DNA from 3 places in the Desulfosporosinus meridiei DSM 13257 genome. Region 1 is predicted to be linked to each of the others. Evidence: riboswitches for the same ligand, from Rfam matches in the RefSeq annotation. Region 1 holds a riboswitch; each other region holds the start of a gene.
What was found. A riboswitch is a leader RNA that binds a small molecule or an ion and turns the genes downstream of it on or off. The one in region 1 is predicted to bind cobalamin.

Region 1 (8,295 bases):
AGTCTTGCTCAGCTTTATCCACTGTAATAATTTCATCCAAGACATCTCTCCATACTCTCTCAGGATCTCTCTGCCAAGGATCTCCCCAGCCCCCGCCTCCTGATGAGACAACCGTTAGTATCGTACCGTGTGCTAAGGAACGGGTACTTTCTTTACTGGCAAGACAAATTGTCTCTCCTTGCACTGTTTTTATTTCAACGTAGTTTAAACTTCCTGACTTTCCTGAGGCCGCTCCAAACGGAGGGATTTTCATCCCATCCCCGAACATCACAATATTTGTTGGTTCCCCTTGAAACAGTATGCTATAACGAATTCCTGCCCCCCCTCTCCACTTTCCGGAGCCGGCGGTATTGCTTTCCATTTCATGACACAAAGTTAAATGGGGGTATTGAATTTCGTTGGCTTCAATGTTGGGAGCACGTACTCCTCCATAGTTTGATAAAGGGGCCATATAGGGATACCCATCTCTCCCTAAAGTTCCTCCGCCTGATCCTAATGCACAAAACGCAAAACCTACATAAAATTCCTGTGTGCGAGGGTCAATGCCGTAAAATGATGGCCCACAGTAACGTCCAAACCCTGCCGGCAATTGTACCCCTTTAATAGAACTTAAAGCTTGAAATATGGCACTTATTATTTCACTTGCCGGGGTCAATGTACTTAAAGTAACCGGGGCGGGATCCTTAGGATTGACTAAACTACCTTCAGGCAATACTACCTTAATCCCTCGAAAGGCTCCGCTGTTTCGAGGGATATCAGAACCTAATGCCCAAAGAGCACCAATCCAAGCCGCAGTTGTACTTGTCACAAATGCTGAGTTGACGAAGCCTTTGACTTGAGGATCAGTACCCTTAAAATCAAGGGTCATCTGCTCTCCACGAATTCTAACTGTAACCTTTATTCTAATGGGATTTAGTTGAAAACCATCATCATCCACCCATTCTTCACCCACATAGTCCCCATCCGGCAACTCCTTAATGGCTTGTCTTGTGAGTCTTTCAGCATGGTCTAAGAGGTATCCCACCGTCTCCTTTACCTTAGAGGAAGAGTAGGTATGGATTAATTCTTTCAGGCGCCTTACCCCGATCTTGTTGGCGCCTATTTGCGCCCACAAATCATTTTGCAGCATGTCAGGATTTCTGACATTTCGGGTGATCAGATCCATTACCTCATTGATAACTTGCCCTTTACTGACAAGCTTAATTGGTGGAATGCGCAGCCCCTCCTGAAAAATCTCCGTTGCTTTGGCATTGTAACTCCCTGCTACAGACCCACCGATATCTCCGTGATGAGCCCTGCTTACACAGTAGAAGATAACTTCTTCATCCACAACCAAGGGTGTGATTATCCCAATATCGGGAAGATGGTTGCCTCCTTGGTAAGGATCATTGATGATAAAGACATCTCCTTCTTCAACTTGCCCTGAGTATTTTCGAATCACTTCTTTTATGCTAAAGGTCCCTGCAGCCGCTAAAATCGGAATACCATTAATCTGTGATACTAAGTCTCCATCACCGTTACATATTCCACAGGCGAAATCACATGCCTCAGCAAATATCGGAGAACGGGACGACCGCTCCAAAGCATAGCCCATTTCTTTGGTGATGGTGTCCATACGATTGGCAATCACTGCCCGCTCGATTACTTCATCTATTTTGGCAATCATAGTTAATGCCTGTCCTTTCCAATATTAATGATTAAGTTCTTGGCCTCATCTAGTTTTGCCTGGCAGTTCTCTTCTAATAGAATAGTCGTATACTCCTTTTTTATCAGGGCGGGACCTGGTAAATCCATTCCATTCCTTAAATCTTTCCAATGGAATACTTTCACTTTTCGAAAGCCCCCTTGTAGATAGACCATTTGCATCTCGATACTTGTTGGTGAAGCAGTATTTTCTCCTACAATACTATTTGCATTTATAAAGCTTTCCTCAAGTCTAGGTTCTATTCCACTCTGTGGAAGCCTTTCCTTTTCTTGAGCAACCAGTCGGAAATTAACTAAAACTAATAAATTCTCAGGCTGACAATAACCATAAAGTCTTTCGTGAGCTTCATGAAACTCCTTAGTAAGCTGCTGCCAAATCTCTGGATCACTTACAATACCTCTGACGGGAATATTGATTTCGTGATGTTGATCCTGGTACTTTAAATCTGCAGACCACGTGTATTCACGCTGATCCCCACTTACCCCCAAACGAGATAGTTCTTCATCAGCTTGAAATCTCAATTCCAGCATAGCCTTACTCCAACTTAGGCTTGGGACTTCGCCTAACACTTCATAAAGGTTACGCAAACCCTCGAACTGAAAGTTCGAGTGAAATAACCCCTGAGCACAAAAAACCGGGGCAAGTTCCGGAACCACAACTTGCCTTATCCCCACTCCTTTGGCCAATGCAGTTGCAAATAAGGGTAGCGCGCCTCCAACAGCCGCCAAAGCGAAGGAACGGGGGTCATATCCCTTTTTAACAGTCATTAAGTAAACAGCATCTGCCATTAAGGAAAGGGCTACTTGATAAATAGCATAGGCTGCTTCCGGAACAGCTAGTCCCAATGGTTTGGCTACATTCTTTTCGATTGAAGCATAAGCTAATTCTTTATTTAAGACCATCCGACCACCTAAAAAACTTCGATCATCGATTAACCCCATAATCAAGGCCGCATCCGTAATCGTCGGCTCTTGACCACCTAACCCATAGCATGCCGGACCGGGCTTAGCACCTGCAGATTGTGGACCGACCTTCAGCATCCCTCCCTTGTCCAACCAGGCAATACTCCCTCCGCCAGCCCCTACAGTATGAATATCTAACATAGGAAGTTGGACTGGGTATCCTGCGATCTCTGCTTGAGGGGTTAGTTCCATCATACCTTGCCGTATTAAAGAAACATCAAAACTCGTCCCCCCCATATCTCCGATTACCAAGTCAGATAACCCTTGCCCCCGGGCCAGGATCCAACCTCCTTTCACTCCACCTGCCGGACCAGAAAACAAAGTGTTTACTGCACGCCTACCTGCTTGAGTTAAGTCAGTAAGGCCGCCGTTGTTTTGAGCAATCGATATAGGAACCCGCAGTCCTTTAGCTCGCAAATGCGCCCGCAAATCTTGTAAGTATTTTCCGAGAATGGGGCTTAAACGAGCGTTTAAGACGGTTGTCGAAGTACGTTCATATTCTCCAAGCTGAGAAGACAATTCCGAGGAGAGTGTGACAAATACATTTGGCAAAAGTTCCTGAAGATGTTCTTTAAACTCAACTTCATGCTTCGGATTCCGACAAGCAAACAGCAAACAAACTGCGACAGCTTCCACCTCTTCTTGACGGAGAAATTCCGCAAGCATAGGAATTTGTGTTCTATCCACAGGTTTAACTGCCACGCCCCGGTAATCCATCCGTTCCCTCAAGCCAATCCGCAGATGACGAGGAACTAAAACCGGAGGCAGAGAAACACTAAAATCCCATTGCTCATTTAAACGTGAACGCCGTAATTCTAAAGCATCACGAAATCCCTCAGTTGTGATGAGGGCCGTTTTTGCTCCTTGACCCTGTAGCAGAGCATTTATACCGACAGTGGTTCCGTGAGTAAACTTTTCGGTCTGGGCAAGGAATTCTTCAAGAGTAATGTTGAAATGTTCCGCAAGTTCATTCAAACCACGAATAATTGGTTCAAGGGGGTTCTCAATACTAGACGGTATCTTTGCAGTAGCGGCACATCCCCCCTCATCACGAACAATAAAATCAGCAAAGGTTCCGCCTACATCGACTGCAACTTTAAACATCTATTCTCCTCTTCTTTCAAGTCATTTCTAGATCCCTTATACAATCTCAAAACCCTTGACTTAATTCATATATTATAGAGACTCTTCCCGAAACTAATACTCCTTTATAGTCCAAAAGACCCCAGGAAACGACGAACTTGATTCTGCACTTCAACTGACATTGTTACAGTAGGGGCAAACCCTTCAAGTGGTTTAGTGGCATCAATCCCCATCTTAGCGGTTCGACTTAGGTCATCACTTGATGGGTCTAGAGTACATCCCATGCCCATATGCTGTGGGACAATCGTCACTCCCTTGTCTGCTTGAAGCCGGGTAGCCATAGCCCATAACACCTGACGTTCATCAAAGACGTCTACATCTTCATCAACCACGACAACCATTTTTAAATTATGATCAACCGAGAAAGCAGTAAAAATGGCCTGTTGGGCCTGCCCTTCAGCAATCTTTTTCATGGAAATATAGCAATGAAACAGGCCGCAGGCAGATATAGGAGCATGAACACTTTTAATGTTTGGAAGAGTCCTATTTAAGGCATTTAGCACATCCCCTTCTCTCTGTACTGCCACTATAGTAATGTGCTCCGAACTCATACCTGGAGTGATGTCCTGATAGAGGGGTTTCGTTCGATACTGAACCGCTTTAACCTTAAAGATATTTTCCGTACTGCGGTAACAGGCGTAATTTGTAAATTCTGCAAAAGGCCCTTCTGATTCTCGTTCTCCGGCTACGATTTCCCCTTCAATAATCACCTCAGCATAGGCCGGAACCATTAGATCCACTGTATGGCAGCGAGCAACCTCCAGGGGAGCCCCAAATAGTCCTCCCATTGCTGCGAATTTACCGAGATCATAAGGAATCAAAGCCATCGATCCCATAGAAATATTGGGATGAATACCTAGTACGATGGTTGCCTCCAATGATTTCCCCAGTTCTTCAGAGCGTCGAAAATACTCCCATAGACGTTGCCGGGAATGGAGGCTAATCCCTAATTTGTCTTTTCCTTTTAACTGCATCCTATGATAACCTGCGGTATCAGCACCCGTGAGTGGATCCTTAGCAATCACTAATCCTGCTGTGATATACGGCCCTGCATCGATGGGAAAGTGGGTTAAAATCGGCAGCTTGTACAAATCAACCTCCGAGCCCACAAAAATATTCTCCCGAAAAGGAGCTTCCTGTACCTCAACAGGTTCAATTCTTTGATTAATTCTCTTGGAGAATTCAGCGGCCAATTCATTGGGATGAACCCCCATTGCTAACGCTAGACGTTCACGGGGAGCTAAAACATTCGTAACTACCGAAATATCATGTCCTTTGACATTTTCAAATATCGTCAATGGATAACGCCGAGCCTTTTCTAATTCCATGATTAAAGTACTAATCTCATACTTGGGATCAATTTCCTCTTGGACATGAACAACCTCCCTAGGATTTTGCTGCTTTACTTGATCTATAAACGATCTCAAATCCTGTTCCAAAATAAACGCCTCCTATTTTTTCCTGACCCATTTGGACCGCTAATCCCCACTAATTCCCCTCATCCATCTCCAGCACGCGCCTGTTCCGAATAATTGACCTCCCAGGCAAATCCAATTCTTCAAGAGCCCTTACGGAAAACCAAAAAAGACGATAGAAAAAGCCCGCAGTCATTGACTGGGGGCTTTACCATCGTCCACCAAAGCCTGAAAACAGGCTTATCGTATATTACAGGCAGGTCTTCTGGCTCAAAGTTCATCATCTCCGCACGCCTTCCCAGCCGAAGCCAGTGGCCAATGTACGAGACTCCCTTCTCACAGTGGTGGGTCCGCTCAGGATTAATACCTGATTCCCTATTCTCCCTATCAGGGCACCTGTAATAGGTATTTTACCAGCTTGGATTTTTCAGCTAGTTTATTTGAATATATCCTTCGACATTGAGTTAGTATTTCCTGCTATTTCATAATTTTTTGTTTAATCTATATTGTCGATGTTTGTTTAAAACCGAGGGGGTCTTTCGTCCTATTTTTAGATGAACTTTATCTAAATTCATCAAACCCTGTTAGCTTTTATGATATAATCTTCATAACTTCATATAAGAGAGGGTGGACCAACTGAAAAAGCTAATTTTTTCCGTCATTACTACGCTTGCATTCGCCTTATGTGCACCTCTAATTGCACAAGCAAGCCCCTTAGCCTTTACTTCCGAACGTATCGCAGGACAAGACAGAGTTGAAACAGCTCTTAAGATATCTCAAAAAGGATGGGACTCCGCTCTAACCGTAATTTTGTGTGAAAATAATGATTATCCCGATTCTATAGCGGCAACTCCTTTTGCTGTAAGCTTAAACGCACCTATTTTATTGACTAAGGGCGACACAATCGACCCTCGAGTTATTAAAGAGCTGCAGCGCCTCTCACCGGATAGAGTAATCCTCCTAGGCGGCACTGCTTGCTTACAACCGGCCATTGAAAAAGAACTTGAAGGACTTTCTTTACACTGGGAGAGAATTGGGGGAATAGATCGTTATGAAACATCCGTTCTTCTGGCTAAAGAGTTATACAGTGATTCAATGATTCTTGCTAATGGAGATAATTTCCCCGATGCTCTATCGGCGGCTACATATGCGGGAATAAAACAGATCCCCATCGTTCTTACCTCTACCACGCTGCCTGATTCAGTCATCAAATATTATCAAGATAATGCTCCAAAACATTTAATCGTAATAGGTGGAGAAGTAGTTGTTCCTTCTAAAGAGTTATCTAAGCATAGCTTCGTGATTGAAACTCGTTTAGGCGGCTATGATCGGTACGAAACCAATGCTAAAGTTGTCTCCTTTATGAAAGAAGCTTATTCGTCAAATGATCTTTTCTTAGCTTCGGGCATCACATTTCCCGATGCTGTAGCGGGAACTGTACTTGCCTCTAAATCTAACGCCCCCCTTTTACTTACAGAAAAAGATGATATTCCTCCTGCAGTTTACAGTATTATGCGTCAACATATGAAAGTCGAACCACCTACTCAGGGACCTTCAAATAATAACTCTCTAAATCAAGGAACAGTCACTGCTTCAGGAGGTTTAAACCTTAGAGAAACACCCTCTGCCAGCGGCAACGTACTTATTACGATTCCTACAGGAACGACAATTAATCTTATTGAAAAGCAAGATCAGTGGTATAAAGCCAGCTATCAATCGAAAACAGGCTGGGTCTCGGCTAACTATCTTAGCGTTATAGCGAAAAAGGGAGTTATTAGTGCTTCCGGGGGATTAAATCTTAGAGAAACCCCCTCTTCCGACGGGAAAATGCTTGTCACAATACCCAAAGATGCATCCGTTGAGCTTATCGAACAGCAAGGGGATTGGTATAAGACAACCTACCAATCTCAGACCGGTTGGATTTCCGCTCAATATGTAATACTTGCCGGAACAAACATAGAAACACCTCCAACTTCTACAGCTATTAACTTAAGTCCCAATGGTAAAGTTTATATTCTAGGGGGAACAGGCATCATCGGCTCATACGCTCAAAATATTATGGAAGGAAAGTCTCCTTCTAAATACCCTGACAATCTCAAGGCTTTTCCTGCCTTGCCTGCTGAAATTAAAGAACCCTCAAGAGGTGACGATGATGTCCCTACCCCTCCCACTAATCCCTCTGATCCTCCTGCAACAACTTATGACCCATCCACAGAAGTACTGATCAATCCTTTTGATGGAATTCCCGCCAATGCATTGTCCGGAAAGACTATCATGATTGACCCCGGTCACGGCGGCCCGGATACAGGGGCAATCGGCCCTTCTAAAACCTACGAAAAAAATAACACTTTAGCAATTGCCCTAGCCTTACGGGACACCCTAAAACAAGCCGGCGCTACCGTTATCCTTACCAGAGATAAAGATATCGCACTTTGTCAAAACTACACTGAAATTGAAGATCTACAAGCACGGGTTAACCTGGCAAATAACGCAAAGCCAGACTTATTTATCAGTATCCATAATGATGCAAATACAAAGTCCGATATTCAAGGTACCTCAACCTATTATTCTCAAGATAACCCTCAAAACTTCGCCAGCCAACATTTAGCTAATAGCATCCAATCTGCTGTAATCGGTACGATTAAATCTAATAACCGCGGACTTAAACAAGCAGGATTTTATGTTTTACGCAACACTACCATGCCTGCAATCCTTTTAGAAACAGCCTTTATATCTAACCCTTATGAGGAAGCTAGATTACAGAACCCTAACTTTCATAAGAACGTTGCCAGTTCCATTCTGATTGGAATCTACAACTATTATAAAAACCCCTTGCCTAAGGCATGATCCCAATCAATAATACCCATCTATAAAGTCACTAAAAAACAGGGTGTTTCGCATCTACGAAACACCCTGTTTCTTCATATAAACCCATCATCAAGCTCATTGAGCTTTAGCGGGAATAGGTCCTCGGGAAAGAGCAATTTTTCCTGTGCGAGCGATTTCGATAATTCCATGATCGTCATCTAAAACCTGACACAGTGCATCAATCTTTGTTTCATCTCCGGAT
Region 2 (8,295 bases), 2.2 Mb from region 1:
TAAATGCTGAAATTGTAGATGGAATTCAGGGCCTGCGGGAAATTCTTTCTTTTGGTTTTGAAGGGGATTATTTAAAGAAGCTGGATCAGAGTACTAAAGTCTTAAGCAAAAGTCAGCTTGATTATGGCAAGAGACTGGGGACTGAAGGAGACATAGTGGATGCCTTTGTCTCCCTGGGAATGCTCTGCATGCTGGTGACTTCCGCCAGCCTGATCGGTTCGGAAAAACTGGAACCCGGGTGGTTTCCAGTGGTTGTTATTATGTCGATTTATGTCTTTGCTCCGGTGACGGGAATTGCAAAAATGGCCCGCAACTTTGGCTTGATTAAAGCAGCCAGCGCCAGAGTATTCAGTTTCCTGGAAATGAAGCCCACATGGTAGTAGACCATAGTGATTTTGTGCCTGATAAGCTTGAAGCCTGGATTAATTTTAAGAATGTGGATTTTCAGTATGGAGAAAATCTTCCCCAAGTATCGAAAAAGGTCTCCTTTAGGATTAATAAAGGAGAAACCGTTGCATTAGTCGGCCATTCAGGTGTCGGGAAGTCCACCTGTGCCAACCTGTTGTTGAGATTCTGGGATGCTTCAGGGGGGGTGGTGGAAATTGGCGGCTATAATATTCGGGATTTTACGCAGCAAACCCTCAGAGAGATGATCTCCTATGTTCCCCAGGATGTTTATTTATTTAACATGTCGGTGGCTGAAAACATCAAACTCGGTAAACCGGATGCTTCAGAGGAGGAAATAAAAAGAGCGGCTAAAGAAGCCTTGGCCCATGAATTTATTGAAAAACTTCCTGAGGGCTACGATACTAATCTCGGGGAGAGAGGTTCCCAACTATCGGGAGGACAGAGACAGAGAATTGCCATTGCCAGGGCGCTCTTGAAAAATGCTCCCATCTTATTGATGGATGAAGCGGTTTCCAATCTGGATACTCAAAATGAACGGGAATTACAGGAAATACTCTTGAAATTGCGTAAGGATAAAACAACCCTGATAATATCCCACCGTTTGTCGACAATTTTATCAGCAGACCGGATTATTGTTCTGGATAAGGGTGAGGTGGCCGAAGTAGGAAGACACGATGAACTTGCCAAAAAAGGAGGAACTTATTATAGGCTTCTCGGCTCTCAGAGAGACGGAATTGTGGCCTAGTTTACGTGGGGCAAAAGCTGCTGTTGCCCATGACTTCTGGGTTATGCAGGTAGGAACTCATAAGACGCTGATTCAAGAAGAATAGAGAAGTCATTGAATAAGTAGCAAAGCCGCGGGATTAAGATCCGCGGCTTTGCTGCCTGATTTGAAGCAGTGAACACTCAATCGGGAAGTTTCGGTTAAGTTACTGTTATTCTTGAAAGGGGAGGTGGCGCACAAATATCTCACTTAAATTAATTGTTAGAGCGTCAAAGATGCTAGACGTTATTCGATCCTCTGTGGAATAGACTTCTGGGCGTCCATACTTGTGGTCAACCAGTTTGTGTATCACAATAGTTTCGTTTTCTGGATAGACGATCCAGTATTCTAAGACACCTGCTTTTTCATATAAGTAGAATTTCTCCTTAAGGTCTCTTCTCAAAGTAGAAGGGGAGATGATTTCTATCACGAGGTCTGGGCTTCCATTGCATCCCTTTTCATCAAGTTTGGAAGGGTCGCAAACAACAATGATATCTGGTTGGACTACATTCGAAGTTTCTTCATCTCTTTCATTGGCAAGAGGTAACCTCACATCAAAAGGAGCAGCATATACTTCACAGGTCTTGCCCCGTAGGTGATTGTGAAAGATAGTTAGTAGTTCTACTAGAATCTTTTGGTGGATGCGTGAAGGAGCAGGAGTCATACTGAAGGCTACACCATCAATAATCTCCCACCGCTGATCTTCTGGCCAAGTTAGGTAGTGCTTGTATCTAAAAACTATACCAGTTTTGCTTATCGTTTTTGCCAAAAAAGATCACTTCCTTCCTATACCTAATCATATTATACCATTAATACCCAATAGGAAAAAGCTAAATAAGATATTGACAGCTAATTCCACAAATAAGACTTGAATCATTTTAGAGAAGTGAGAAAATCTCGGACAGAAAGGATTAATAGAACACTGCCGATTCTTTTATTTTTTCTTCCCCCGACTAATTTTCGGGGGAACTTTTTTGTACTAAATCAGTAGGAAGACCATGTCTGCATGAAGAGTAATCCCTGCGAAACAGTGTCTGCAGGAAGGGCTAATACGTGCGAAGACAGTGTCTGAAAGAAGGGTTGATACGTGCGAATACAATGTATTCGTGTGTGGGTGCCAGCTGGGTTTTCTAATTGGAATGATTGTCCTCACTCAAAAAAAGTTTAACAGGGATACAAGAAAGATAGATGGGTATGGTAACCTATTCTTAGAGGTGAGAACATGACGATTAAGTTGCTGTTAGTTGAAGATGATCAAGAGATACGGGAAATCATCACCGATTATTTTACAGAGAAAAGCAGCGGGACCTTCAGGCTGGATTCGGCCCGGAGCGGGGAAGAAGGCCGGCAGAAATGCCTTGTGCAGGAATATGATTTAGTGCTGCTGGATGTTAGCAGAAGATGGACAGCAAAAAGAGAAAAGGATTAAGGTTGGAGATTTAGTAGTGTTTAAATAAATCTATTTGGGTACTGTTCTACCGTCCCTCTGAGTTTGGAGGAGGCAGTCATAAATCAGACCTTCCAATAGATCCAAGCAGTTTTTGTCTGAACCCTCTCTCGCACAAACCCATCAGAAGACATATGTTCGAGATAATTCTTAATTAGCTTGTTTTGATCATCAGCGGGGTCATTTCTAAGTTCAAAAAGTGTGCCATAATACCTACTAGCTTCTTCGATTGAGCGGACATGCTCTCGATCAGTATCCACATAGGTAATGTGGGGATAATAGCCCATTAGCCAAAGAATATTAAAAATACAGTAGACTGTGTTAACATAAAACTTTGGATCTTTAAGTTGCAGGATTTCCGTGCGAATAACGTCCTGAACAGAGTCGGAACGACTTACAAAATTAGACAAAAAGCAGTATCCTTTGCTGGCGGCGATCATCTTCTCCAGAGTGACTTGATCATGAATTCCTGGGCTGTTGATGGCTGTAACCATGTCAAATCGCTTTTTCCAACCGTATTCCTCAAGGTTTACCTCATCCCAATTTAAGTTTTTAAAAGAGATATTGGTCAGGTTGGCGGCTGCAGCGTTTTTATGGGCATGATCCAGCATCTTAGAGGATATGTCCAGGCCGGTAACGACACGGGATGTCTTGGCAAATTCAACAGCAAATCCTCCCGGACCGCAACCGATATCCAGAACACTGCGGTCTTTAGCAAGAAGATTATGATCAGACATGAATTTAATGATTTTTCCAATTCGTTGATCGGGAGTTTTTGGAGAAACTAATTTATTGAACTCATCCGCCCGATTGTCCCAAAAGGCCGTAGCAGAGGCCCTGGCAACCTTTCCTTCGCTCCACAGATCGGTGTAATGCTGTATATCCATCTCTCTACCACCCTCTAGAATAGTCCTTGAAGCAGTCCAGGCACACTTTTTTGCTGTCATTCATGCGCAGCTTGTGCTCGGGAACCCCTTCTCCGCAATTCTCACAAATTACGGTAGTAAAGAGTCTGGCCTTTTCGGGTAACTCAAAGGACGGCTTGGAGAAGTTAAAAAGTTCTTCAGCAGGTGAGTTTAGAAGATATTCTTGACGTTGCTGGCGATCCATTTCTTCATTTAAAGGCTTTACTATCATTCTCAGGCTTTCGCCATTGGAGCGGTTAAAAAAGCTGAAGGCCATTTTGCCTGTGCCTTTGTACAAAAGATTCCCTTTACCAAAAGTACAGCCGGTGATCACCTGTACAGCATCAACTCCGCAAGCATCGTTTTCAGTGACGCAGACAATTTCTTCATCCGCAGAAAACCGAATCCCCAGCTTCTTAATGGCGGCTTCGCAAGCTTTGTAGCCGATTGCCAGCCCTGGGCACTCATGCCCGTGAAATTCTACTGCTCTTTCCCACTGTGTTTGGACTCTGCACATAAATTTAATCCCCCTTTTTCATATTAAATTTCATAATAAAAAAGACCAAGGGAAAACTGACCTATCCAAGTCAGACCTCCATGGTCTTCACCAACACCTTCATGAATGGGTGTACTTATGATAAAAATTAGTATTCTACAAGATCCTTTGAATTCCTGCCGGAAATTTTCAAAATAATTAAAACGATCAATAGAGGAAAGGCAGTATTACATAAAAATGTTTTTCTGAGAAGATATTTTGGGCTATACATTTTTTGCTATTTCATGGTAAGATGAAATTACTGGAAGCTGACGCGGAAAGGATTAATACCGTAATGCAAACTCATGAAGGGGATGCAAGACCATGGAGGTTTGGCTCAGTAGAGTCTGCTTGGTGGTCTTTTATTGTGTTAAAGGGCAGCAAAACCCTAAGGGCAGATGCCTGAAGGCGTACACCTCCCCAAAAATTTGGAGCAAAAAATGAGGAGAGTATGATGCGGATAGCAGTTATTGACGGACAGGGCGGAGGTATTGGCAAACATATTGTGGAGCAGCTGCGCAAGCGATTCCCTGAACTTAATATTCTGGCCCTGGGAACAAATGCTCTTGCTACGGGTGCAATGGTGCGGGCAGGAGCTACAGAAGGGGCTTCCGGGGAGTCGGCCATTTGCTACAATGCAGATCGGGTAGACATTATTGTTGGATCTATAGGAATCATGTTGGTCTACGGAATGTTGGGAGAAATAACCTCCGGCATAGCTGCGGCTCTTTCTGCCAGCCAAGCAGAAAAGTTACTGCTGCCCATCCAACGCGGAAGCATTCAGCTGGTGGGCATACCCCGCAGCCCTCTCCCTCACCAGATAGAAGCTTTGGTGAACGAGGTGGAGGAACGAATGAGTACCAAATAGTAAAGGAGTATAGAGGCTTCAGTCTATACAGAATCTTCTGTTTTGTGGTAATATAGACAAAATAATACTGGAATAAGTGATTCTTTCCTGAAGGAAGGAATTGAAAAGGGAAGTCAGTAGAAGCTGACGCGGTGCCCGCCACTGTATGAGGGAGTTTTCTCACCTGTGTCACCGGAAATGTTTCCGGGAAGACGTGAGCAGACGATGATCTTGAGCCAGGAGACCTGCTTAAGCCAGGGTTAAAACTACCTTACGGGGTGTTAGGGGGGTGGACTTTGTTTTCGGGTTACTGTAAGTACCTGATGCAGGTTAAGCTTTTTACCCTTTCAGGGAGGTAGAGAGCTTTTTTTATTGTTCTTCAAACTAAACTTCGCGACTTGTCATTTTTAATTTAATTGATGACTCTCCTCTGAGGCGGGGAGGATCTCAAGCAGACCTATGATTTGAAGAAACGGAGTGAAAGCAATGGACATGCAAAATAGGATTGAAAAATATTGGGAGGGGGAAGCCTCCCGCTACAGTGAAGGAATATGGCAAGAGGTGAACAGCTTTAAGAAACTAGCCTGGTCAGATTTGCTTGAGCACTATAGACCGGCGGGTAATCCCCTAAGAGTGCTGGATATCGGCACCGGACCAGGTTTTTTTACTCTCCTGACGGCGGAAATGGGGTTTAATGTAACGGCTGTAGACTGTTCCCAAAACATGCTGCTGGAAGCGCAGAAGAATCTGGAACAGTTGGGTTTGCATGCAGAATTCCTGGTCATGGATTCTCATACGCTTCCGTTTGCCGATAATACCTTTGATCTGATTCTTTGCCGAAATCTGACGTGGACTCTTTATGATCCTCAGACTGCCTACAGAGAATGGTATAGGGTTCTCAAGCGTAGAGGGAGGTTGCTGGTTTTCGATGCCAATTGGAGCTTGCGCTTGCACGACCCCGAACGACAGGCTAGCTACCTGGAAGACATGGCTGAGGCTGAACGGAGAGGGATTCATCGCCCAGGACATGTTGACCCGCAAGAAGGGGAGCGGATAGCCAAAGATCTCTTCCTAAGTTCCCGCCTGCGTCCTCACTGGGATGTAGGTGCTTTGCTTGAAGTGGGATTCAAAGAAATTTTTATTAACACAAACATTTCCGACAAGGTTTGGAATGAGGACGACAAGGTTGTGTATAGGTCTACCCCTCTGTTTTTAGTCGGTGGAGAAAAATAAACCCTCTTCGCAATAATCCTTGCAGCCTGCAAATCCAAAGAAATAGTTCCTGGAAAAGAAAAGACCCATGGTTTTTACTGTGGGTCTTTTTAAATACTGATCAGAAAGTATAACTTGCGTTGCATACTTTCAGCAGCATAACTGCAACTAAGGCTTCCGCCTGTGTCCGAGGACTGCAAGGAGGTTAATTCGTGCAAAGACAGTGTCTTTGGGCGCAAGCCAAGTTTTGTATATCAGCAAAACTCCGCAAGGATGGAAAAGTCAATCAAAGGTTGCTTTGCTATAATGTAGCTGTGAGGTGGTAAAAGCATGAACTACAAAACGGATATGGAACGATGCCTCAACTACATCGAGGCTCATATCTGTGAGGACATCTCGCCACGCCGGCTGGCTGAGTTGCTGGGGTATTCATTTTACCACTTTTGCCACGTTTTCCGAGTTTGCAATGATATGCCTGTAGGTGAATACTTACGCAAAAGGCGTTTGCAAAAAGCGCTGGAAGCGCTTGACAATGGGGAACAGATCACCAATATTGCTTTGGCCTTAGGCTTTGAGACGCCCTCCGGATTTTCCAAAGCCTTTCGCCGGGAATTTGGCATGAGCGCAAGCACATACCGCAGGTCCAAGGGCCAGAGGATAAAAGGTAACAAGAAAGGGGAAAAAGACATGCAGGTAACCATAGCCCAAAAAGACGGGTTTAAGGCAGTAGGCTATTCCATAGCACCGAGAGAAGGGAATAAGGCAGAGCTCATTAAATTGGGAGCTTATTGGTTAGGTTCCGATTTTTCCTCAGTAAGTTATGAGGATTACGACAAACTGGCTGGAGGTGGAGCCGATCAGATCGGCATGTGGTTTCATCCTGAAGAGAAAGACGGTGATCTTTCCTACTTCTTCGGGCCGGTGGTGGATAATTTTGATTTTGTCCCCCAGGGTATGGTGACTGTGGAAGTTCCGAGTGCGGAGTATGCCGTATTTACCACTGATCCTGCTGATTTGGCCAACGATAAGCAAGCTTTTGCCGAGGTAATCCAAAGGACATTGAGATATGTTTTCGAAGAGTGGTTTGAAAAAAGTGACTATAGTTTTGATCAAACAAAGTATGCCTTTGAGTTCTATACAAATAGAAACGGGGGCATGGATTCCAATCAGGCTGTAGCCGATATTTATATCCCCATCAAGAAAAAATAAATTAGTTGCTTCGAGGCACAGATTCGTGTTGGCAAAGGATTGGTTGCCAGCCAAGCCTTCACCATCCGAAACCCGCTGGCGTATGCTGTAAGTAAAGGAATTAAAAAGGTGGGAATCAAAATCTACGACTTCAGCATGGAACCTACCCCCCTTGACATCTTGGCTGAGACTAATAAAGTTAAATAAGAGACTTTCTGAATTCATGCATACCTCTGCCATGGAAATCGGCAGGCCCTTGAAGGAACTAGGTCAAATTCGCCGACGTCGGCGAATTTGACCTGCTACGTGAAGGAGAAATGCAGAAATTTTTCATAACAAAGGCAGGATACAAAAATGACTCTCCAGCAATTAAAGTATATGATTGAAGTTGTTAACTGCGGCTCTATTAACGAGGCGGCAAAAAGGCTGTATATTACCCAGCCGAGTTTGTCCAGTGCCGTCAAAGAACTGGAAGCAGAAATCGGTGTTGAGCTTTTTATCCGTACTTCCAAAGGAATTACTTTATCCGTGGATGGTGCCGAGTTTCTTGGCTATGCCCGGCAGGTGGTGGAGCAGGCGGGACTGCTGGAACAGCGTTACTTGAATAAAAAACCTTCCCGTCAGCTTTGCTCCATCTCTACCCAGCATTATGCCTTTGCCGTCAATGCCTTTGTCAATCTCATCAAGAACAGCGGTGCGGATGAATATGAATTTACTCTGCGGGAAACCCGAACCCATGAAATAATTGAGGATGTCAAAAATCTGCGCAGCGAAATTGGAATCTTATATCGAAACTCCTTTAACCGCAAGGTTCTTGACAAGCTGCTGCGGGAAAACCGCCTGGATTTTCATCCCCTTTTCACAGCCCAACCCCATATTTTTATCAGCACCCAAAATCCCCTTGCCGGGAGAAAAGCCGTAACCTTGGCTGATCTGGAAGACTACCCCTGCTTGTCTTTTGAACAAGGGGAATTTAACTCCTTTTATTAT
Region 3 (8,295 bases), 2.1 Mb from region 1:
TGGTATATCACTGCCGAAAGAGAGTTTCCGGAAGAAGAACGCTACGATGGTTATATCCAGCTGGAAAATGGCGTCGGTATGATGAGACTGCTGATAGACGAGTTTAATGAGGCTCTGGTGCAGGTTAAGAAAAAAATCAAACGCAGGAAATTTAATCATAATCTGTCAAGGACACTCACCATGGTAACCGGGAAGCTAACCTATCCAACCATCAAAGGTTTTGCAGCGCAAATTATGGACGTGTTTCCGCTGATCAAAATTAATGTCTGCTGCATCCGCAATGATTTCTTCGGAGAGACCATAACCGTCTCCGGGCTGATTACCGGCCAGGATCTCATCAAGCAGCTGCAGGAAAGAAAAGATCAGGGTGAATACCTGGGAGATGTTCTGCAGATACCCTCTAATATACTGAGGTCGAGAGAACAGCTGTTTTTGGATGATATTACCGTAAGTGATGTAGAGCAAAAGCTGGGCATGAACGTGGTTGTCGTAGAATCCGGGGGCAAAGAATTTCTCGATGCTGTCCTAGCCGATGATTATCTGATGGAGCGGAACAATGAGAATTTCAGCTACATCCAAGCATATCAGCGAACAGGTAAAAGCTAAAAAGCCATTAAAATTTTATGCTCTGGAGGAACCTCAATGAAAATCTTGCTGCATACCTGCTGCGCTCCTTGTTCCCTAAAATGCGTGGATCAGCTCAGGGCCGAAGGCATAGAGCCTGTCGGATATTGGAACAATCCCAATATTCACCCGTTTACCGAATACAGAAGCCGGAGAGATGCTTTACTCCAATATGCCAAGGCTGTCGACCTGCAGCTTGTGATGAAGGATGAATACGGTCTTCGGGAATTTATCAAGGGTATTAGGCCGGATTTTGATTACCGCTGCGCCTTTTGCTATGACATCCGGCTGAACGCCACGGCAAAATACGCTGCCGAAAATGGATTCGACAGCTTTACCACATCCCTGCTTATCAGCCCCTATCAGAATCATGAGTTGATTAGCCAGGCCGCTGAGAAAGCAGCCCAAACCTATGGGATAGAATTTTTATACCGGGATTTCCGGCCCTTTTTCCGCGAAGGCCAGCAAAGGGCCCGTGAACTTTCGCTGTATATGCAGAAATACTGCGGCTGCGTTTTCAGCGAAGAGGAACGCTATCAGAAACGTAAAGCGGCAGACCGGGGTTGATCGTGACGGGCCCTACCCCCCTGCCGCAATATTCATCCATTATATACTGAAGCCCCCTAGCGTAGTCGGTTTCCTAAGCTAGGGGGCTTCAGTATATAATGGCAATGCTCTTTTGGCATTTAGAGAATGGCCTCTTGGATTTCTCCGGACTCCAGACTTTTCTTCACATCGATGAGCCGCTGATTCTCTGATCCTCTGAACTTTAAGAGCAGATTGCGCTGTGCCAGCTCGAAACGCCCGTCTACCAGAATGTCGGTATGCTTAAGCAGGCGGGACCAACCTGGCTGCTCAGAGGCATTAGCGAGAATCTCTTCATAAATATAACCGGTATAGGTTACCACATTCAGCCCTTTTTTCTGCACCTGAGCCGCCAGCTCCGCCAAAACCTCCGCTTGTTCAAAAGGTTCTCCACCGCTTATGCTTACCCCGTCCAGCAGCGGGTTCTTCGACATCTGCCTGAGCAGAGTTTCAATCTGAACCACAGTTCCACGGTCAAAGGGCTGAGTTTCAGGATTATGGCAACCCGGACAATGGTGATTGCACCCCTGGGCAAAAACCACAAAGCGGATACCCGGACCATCAACAATCGATTCTTCTATAATTCCGGCAATCCTCAGATCAGGACTCATAGTTATGCCTCCGTAGATTCTGATTTAAGGACAAACTCTGCTTCAATGCCTACTCAGCAGGGATATCCGTTTTTAAATGCTTAACCCGGTCCCGCACTTCCGCCTTCTTGGCATCATTGAAGCGGTCCAGGGTACCCACCAAATAGCCGGTGATACGGCGGATTCGCTCGAACTTCACTTTGTCCTCATAGCGTCCGCATCTCGGGCATTCGTTGCCAATGATGCCAGTATAGCCGCAAAGGGGATCCCGGTCCACAGGATGGTTGACTGCCCCGAAGCCGATGCCGGCCTCTTTCATGCAGCGAACCACTTTTTCAAAGGCCTGGAGATTCTGAGTCGGGTCCCCGTCCAGCTCCACATAAGTAATATGGCCGGCGTTGGTCAGCGCATGGTAAGGAGCTTCGATGCGTACTTTTTCATAAGCACTGATCGGGAAACTGACCGGGATATGAAAGCTGTTCGTATAGTATTCCTTATTGGTGATCTCATCAATAGTGCCAAATATTTTCTTGTCCAGTTTGATGAAACGGCCAGAAAGTCCTTCCGCTGGCGTCGCCAGCAGGGAGAAGTTCAGTTTGTACTTTTCGCTCGCTTCATCCATGCGCTTTCTCATCTGGGTGACGATCTTCAGTCCCAATTGACGGGATTCCTCGGATTCCCCGTGATGCTGTCCGGTCAGGACTTTCAGGGATTCCGCCAGGCCGATAAAGCCCATGGACAGAGTCCCATGCTTGAGTACCTCACGGATTTCGTCATCCCAGCCCAGTTGGTCGGAATCCATCCAAATCCCCTGGCCCATCAGGAAAGGGAAATTCTTCACCTTTTTGCGGGCTTGAATCTCAAAGCGCTCCAGGAGCTGATTGATGACCATGTCGATTTTCTCGTTCAGCTCAGCGAAGAAAGCGGGGATATCGCGGTTGTTTTTCAGGGCAAGCCGGGGCAGGTTGATCGTGGTAAAACTGAGATTGCCGCGCCCGAAAAGGGTTTCACGAGAAGGGTCGTGTACATTGCCCACCACCCGGGTGCGGCAGCCCATGTAAGCAATCTCGGTTTCCGGACGGCCCGGAACATAGTATTGGAGATTGAAGGGGGCATCTATAAACGAGAAATTGGGAAAAAGGCGCTTGGCACTGACCCGGCAGGCCAGCTGGAAGAGATCATAGTTGGGCTCTCCGGGATTATAGTTAACGCCTTCCTTGACTTTGAAAATATGGATTGGGAAGATGGGGGTTTCCCCATTGCCCAAGCCGGCTTCTGTGGCCAGCAAGAGGTTTTTGACCACCATGCGGCCTTCGGGGGTAGTATCCATACCGTAGTTAATCGAGCTAAAGGGGATTTGCGCTCCGGCCCGGCTATGCATGGTATTCAGATTATGAACCAGGGCTTCCATGGCCTGATAGGTGCGGCGGTCGGTTTCGGCAACGGCTTTTTTGACGGCAAATTCCTGAGCCTTGAGGATTGTGACAGAGTCCATCCGATAATAATCCCAAAGAAAATGGGCTTCCAGCTCAAGATATTCATTGTCCGAGTTCAGAACCGGCACGATACCCCGTTCCTTCTCGAGCATTTGAAAGACCACATTCAGCCGGGTTTCCAGGTCTGTGTCTGAACCGGCAATTCCGTTTCCACCCAGCAGCTCCATTGCTTTCAGGAAATTTTGCCGGTAGAGGCGGGTGTAGGTCTTGGCGACTCCGGGCGCCATGCCATAATCAAAGTTAGGGATACTCTGGCCGCCGTGCTGATCATTCTGGTTGGATTGAATGGCAATGCAGGCCAATGCGCTGTAACTGTTAATATCGTTTGGTTCCCGAAGGAAACCGTGGCCGGTGCTAAATCCGTCCTTGAACAGCTTTTCGATATCGATCTGGCAGCAAGTGGTGGTCAGCATGAGAAAATCCATGTCGTGAATATGGATATCTCCGTCCCGATGAGCTTTGGAATGCTCAGGCTTCAAGACAAACATCTCATTGAACTGCTTGGCCCCTTCCGAACCGTAACGAAGCATGTTGCCCATAGCGGTGTCCCCATCGATATTGGCATTTTCCCGCTTCATATCATTATCTTTGGCTTCCTGGAAGGTCAGATCTTCATAAACTTTCATCAGGCGGGTATTCATTTCCCTGATCCGGGTCCGTTCCGCCCGGTAGAGGATGAATTCCTTGGAAGTACGGGCATGGCCGGTCTCGATCAGGACTTTTTCCACGGCGTCCTGAATTTCTTCCACCTCAGGAACTTTTTTCCTGAGGCTTTGCTCTATATATTCCACTACCTTTTCTGCAAGCAGCATGGCCGAATCATAATCTTTGCCTCCTGTGGCACTGGCTGCTTTGAAAATAGCATTGGCGATCTTTTCGATGTTAAATGGAGCTTCTCTGCCATCTCTTTTTTTGATCTTTGTAATCATCGTCAGTGATTCCCCTTCCTCTGAGTTTTTAAACATCTCTCAAGCTAAAGAAACAAAAAACTTCTTGACAGAAATATCAAGAAGCTAAACTAAACACTCATTTTTTATTCAGCATCCGGCATACCTCTATCACTCGTAGAGTCAGCACATCTGACCCAGGCAGGTCTTCTGACTTGGGCTTCATTCATATTTCCCTGCCTTCCCGAAACAAACCAGTGGCAAAAATTAAGGAAACATATCTTCCCATACAGCGGCGGGACCGTGCAGGATTTACACCTGCTTCCCTTTTAAACTGCATTTGAGCACAAACTGCAGTCACCTGAGCAGAATAAATATGCAATTATACTAAAATGATAGCGCATCCCCGATAGCGTGTCAATCGAACAAATTGTGTCGATTGACAGACAGGCTTACTCCCGCTTGCGACTTGAGTAGCTGCCATTCATATAACGACATAGACGGCTTCTGGCATCTGCCAGTCGCCGTCTTCTGTTATTTTACTACAGCAGTCATATCAAGGGTTAGAGACATTCCTTCCTCCTTACACGCCCAGAAATATGAACATTGGTAAGTGCATCAATTTGGCGGGACAGAAAAATACAAGGGAAAGGGAAAGTGTTTATTACCTAATGTCAGGAATATTATTATCTACCCAATTCTGTAATTCGACAACGGTACTTACGGTCAAGTCGGTGCTAATTTTTTTCTTTTTAACAAGCACAATTTCCATACCAAGTTCTAAGGCCGCTGATATTTTCGTATCCGTTCCCCCGGCGAGACCACTGTCCAAAGTCAAAAGAATATCTGCTCGATAGAACTTAAATAATGTTTTATTGATATCTTTGGAAAAAGGACCTTGTATCGCGACAATATCCCTGGGACTAATTCCCATATCCCGACATTTTTGTACTAAATGCCCTTGGGGAAGAATTCTTATAACCACACGAGTTAGATTGGCAAAAGTACTGAACACGACACTTTCCAACTGATGGCTGCCGGTTGTAACAAAAATTGTTACCTTTCTTCCTTTTTTTTCAGACAAATTTTCGACACATTGTTTTAGTTGGAGCAATGCTTTTTCCCAACCATAGACCGGAAATATTAAAGGGCTGGCAGGGATCTTCGTTTCAGGTCTTTCAAGCCTAAGATAGGAAATTCCCCTCTGTTCACACCATTGGCATAAGGTCGCGAACTTGCTGCTTGATGGATGGCTGGCGTCAAGAATGACGGAAGGCGTCTGAGGGCATCCCTTTTCCGTCCAGCTTCGTATGCGTTCAAACTCAAGCCCCCTGGTTTTAAGATATACAGCAATTTCACCTGCCTCAGCCGTTTCTCCCAAAAGTATGATCATTTTTGCGAGTACCTCCCTGACCGTGACGAAAAATTATTTTGTTTAAAGCTTCTTGACCTTTCCAATAGTCAATGATCTTTCTTTTACTTTTTTTGATTCTCCAGCTTAGTCCTCTCTACGAATCTTCCCAAGAAAAAGAAAAGAACACCGACTCCAATACCGGTCTGAACACAGAAGAGTAAACTCTCAATTTCTCCCGGTATTTCTCCACCAATCCAGGTTTCCATAACAGGTGTAAACCAAGGCTGATAATCGGTACCAGTTATTTCGGAAACCACCTGACTTCCTGCATCGTCGGAGCCACCGAATTCGGCACCCTTTAAGGCAAAAAATGGCACAAGGGCAATCAATACAGCTAAAACTAATAAAATGACAACTTTATTTTTAGTCTTTTCCATCACTTACTACCTCCGATTAAAAACCCAATCTTTCTTAATTCCGGTTTTGCATAGGTTTCAAGACCCATAATAATAACAACACTTAAAATACCCTCGATAATGGCCAGTGGCAGTTGTGTCGGGGCAAACACTGCAAGGAATTTGAGTGCGGATGCCAGGACACCACCCGTCGCCGAGGGATAGGCAAGTGCAAGCTGAGCACTGGTTACGCAATAGGTAAATAAGTCGCCGATTGATGCCGCCAGAAAAATGCCAACATATTTGTTGATTTTCAGCGCCTGACATAATTTGTAGATTCCATAAGTAACGAAGGGACCGGCAATCCCCATAGAAAACGTATTAGCACCCAGAGTGGTCAGTCCGCCATGCGCCAGCATAATCGCCTGAAAAAGTAGTACAATGATACCTAGGATGCTGACTGCGGCAGGACCGAATAAAATTGCCCCAAGGCCGGTACCGGTCATATGTGAACAACTTCCTGTTACTGACGGAATCTTTAAAGATGAAAGTACGAAAATGAACGCACCTGCCATGGCCAGCAAAGTAATCGATCTGCGATCCTCAGCGATTGTTTTCTTGATTGACAGATAACCTATCACCAAAAATGGGATGCAGATTGCGCCCCACGCAATACTAAATCCCACCGGAAGATAACCTTCCATGATGTGCATAGCGTTTGCTGTGGGAAGTGTTCCGAAAAGTAAAGAAATAGCTATTAAACCAATAAAAAATCCCTTTTCTTTGATGTTCATTTTGCTTCCTCCGTTTTTCTTCGTGTTTTTTTTAAATAATTTGATTACAATAAAAGAGTTAATTCGCCTCCTTTGTAATTGTAATAGGAAATGCTCTTGCTGACAGCATCCCACCTTCGTTGGCAACTGTATATGCTTAGGTATTACATGTTTCTAAGCATTTCCTTGAATGCCTGAGTACTTACGGGATAGGCTTTTGTATCTTCAAGCAGATGTTTTTCAACAAGCAGCTCATAGACTTCCATTAGCGTCGGCCGTTTAAGATTTGCCTGTTTTAAAATCTCTTCGTTTTGGAAAATTTTCAAGGGTGGCCCGTCTGCGATAATTTTCCCTTGAGAGAAGACAATGGCTCTTTCAGCCCATCTGTAGACAAAATCTACATCATGGGTGGAAACAAGTATTGTCTTGCCCTCTGAACCAATCTTGTCCAAAACCGCTTCCAATATTTGAGTATTTAAGGGATCCAGTCCCGCCGTAGGTTCATCAAAAATAATAATCTCTGATTTCATGGCGATGATATCGGCTATGCTGACACGCTTCTTTTCTCCGCCGCTCAAATAGTGAGGCGGGCGATCCCTAAAATCCTGAATGTTCATATAGGTCAGTGCTTCCTCAACCCGCCTCAGGACTTCCTCTTTGGGAAGCTTTAAGTTCATCGGTCCAAATCCCACTTCTGCCATCACTGTGGAGGCGATGATCTGATTGTCGGCATCCTGAAATACGATGCCAATATTTTTACGGAGCTCTTTCAAGTTTTTTTTATTAATGATAACCCCTCGGTAGCTAATTTCTCCCCGATCCGGAGTAAGGACTCCGTTGGCATTAAGAAAAAATGTGGATTTACCGGCACCATTGGAGCCAATGACTGCGATTTTCTCACCTTCATAGATATCCGCATTAATACGATTCAATGCGGGAGTCCCATTTCCGTATGTATAATGCAGGTCCTTGATTTTTAAGATTGGTTCTCCCATTATCTTTCCTTCCTATCGTGTAAAGTTCCAGAGCAGAATTAGAAAAATGATGAATACTGCTGCCTTGGCCATTTGTGATACTTTTACTTTTTTAACCTCTTCCAAAAATATAAGATCTCCATCATAGCATCTGGCTTCCATGGCGTCATAATAAGCATCAGCCTTTTTAAATGAAACAATCAGCATATTACTGGCAATTTTGCCAAAGGTATACCAGGAAGTTTTAATATCACAGAAGCCAAGACGAGAATGCGCAGAATTTCTCATTTTGATATTGACATCGATGAGAATGAAAATGTAACGGTAAATAAGACTCATCAGTTCTACAATAAGCTTCGGCGCACGTGCCCTTTGCAGGACACTGATAATCTCGGAGGATGGAGTCGATAAGGTCATCATTTCCATAGCACTAATCGCCGCAAAAACCTTCAGCATCAAAAACAGCATGATCTTAAGACTCGCCTGGGAAGTAAAGACATAGAAGAAACCAAGATACAGATTATACTGTCCAAGCGGTTGTGTCGAAAAGTCAAGGCCAATGGTAATAGTGCCAAGCAGAATAAAGGAGATTGGAATCATCAAGATAGACAAATAGG

Region 2: linked by a shared signal. The riboswitch ahead of DESMER_RS02785 (class I SAM-dependent methyltransferase) and the one ahead of DESMER_RS15055 (UbiD family decarboxylase) in region 1 are both predicted to bind cobalamin.
Region 3: linked by a shared signal. The riboswitch ahead of DESMER_RS02425 (anaerobic ribonucleoside triphosphate reductase) and the one ahead of DESMER_RS15055 (UbiD family decarboxylase) in region 1 are both predicted to bind cobalamin.

Annotation. Positions count from the first base shown of each region.
Region 1 covers NC_018515.1:3,269,913-3,278,207, forward strand. Annotated here, with positions in the region: gene DESMER_RS15045 (hydantoinase B/oxoprolinase family protein) at 1-1,666, opposite strand, end outside; gene DESMER_RS15050 (hydantoinase/oxoprolinase family protein) at 1,669-3,771, opposite strand; gene DESMER_RS15055 (UbiD family decarboxylase) at 3,876-5,249, opposite strand; cobalamin riboswitch at 5,464-5,640, opposite strand; gene DESMER_RS15060 (N-acetylmuramoyl-L-alanine amidase) at 5,853-8,072, shown strand; gene ilvN (acetolactate synthase small subunit) at 8,169-8,295, opposite strand, start outside.
Region 2 covers NC_018515.1:591,018-599,312, forward strand. Annotated here, with positions in the region: gene DESMER_RS24230 (ABC transporter transmembrane domain-containing protein) at 1-380, shown strand, start outside; gene DESMER_RS24235 (ABC transporter ATP-binding protein) at 374-1,153, shown strand; gene DESMER_RS02760 (Uma2 family endonuclease) at 1,344-1,940, opposite strand; gene DESMER_RS02765 (response regulator) at 2,394-2,600, shown strand; gene DESMER_RS02770 (class I SAM-dependent methyltransferase) at 2,684-3,505, opposite strand; gene DESMER_RS02775 (FmdE family protein) at 3,510-4,040, opposite strand; gene DESMER_RS02780 (DUF3842 family protein) at 4,513-4,926, shown strand; cobalamin riboswitch at 4,984-5,172, shown strand; gene DESMER_RS02785 (class I SAM-dependent methyltransferase) at 5,392-6,138, shown strand; gene DESMER_RS02790 (AraC family transcriptional regulator) at 6,448-7,326, shown strand; gene DESMER_RS02795 (LysR family transcriptional regulator) at 7,660-8,295, shown strand, end outside.
Region 3 covers NC_018515.1:517,217-525,511, reverse strand. Annotated here, with positions in the region: gene DESMER_RS02440 (DUF512 domain-containing protein) at 1-606, shown strand, start outside; gene DESMER_RS02435 (epoxyqueuosine reductase QueH) at 643-1,191, shown strand; gene nrdG (anaerobic ribonucleoside-triphosphate reductase activating protein) at 1,311-1,820, opposite strand; gene DESMER_RS02425 (anaerobic ribonucleoside triphosphate reductase) at 1,870-4,224, opposite strand; cobalamin riboswitch at 4,366-4,562, opposite strand; gene DESMER_RS02420 (precorrin-6A/cobalt-precorrin-6A reductase) at 4,847-5,575, opposite strand; gene DESMER_RS02415 (energy-coupling factor ABC transporter substrate-binding protein) at 5,659-5,973, opposite strand; gene DESMER_RS02410 (energy-coupling factor ABC transporter permease) at 5,973-6,725, opposite strand; gene DESMER_RS02405 (energy-coupling factor ABC transporter ATP-binding protein) at 6,869-7,699, opposite strand; gene cbiQ (cobalt ECF transporter T component CbiQ) at 7,712-8,295, opposite strand, start outside.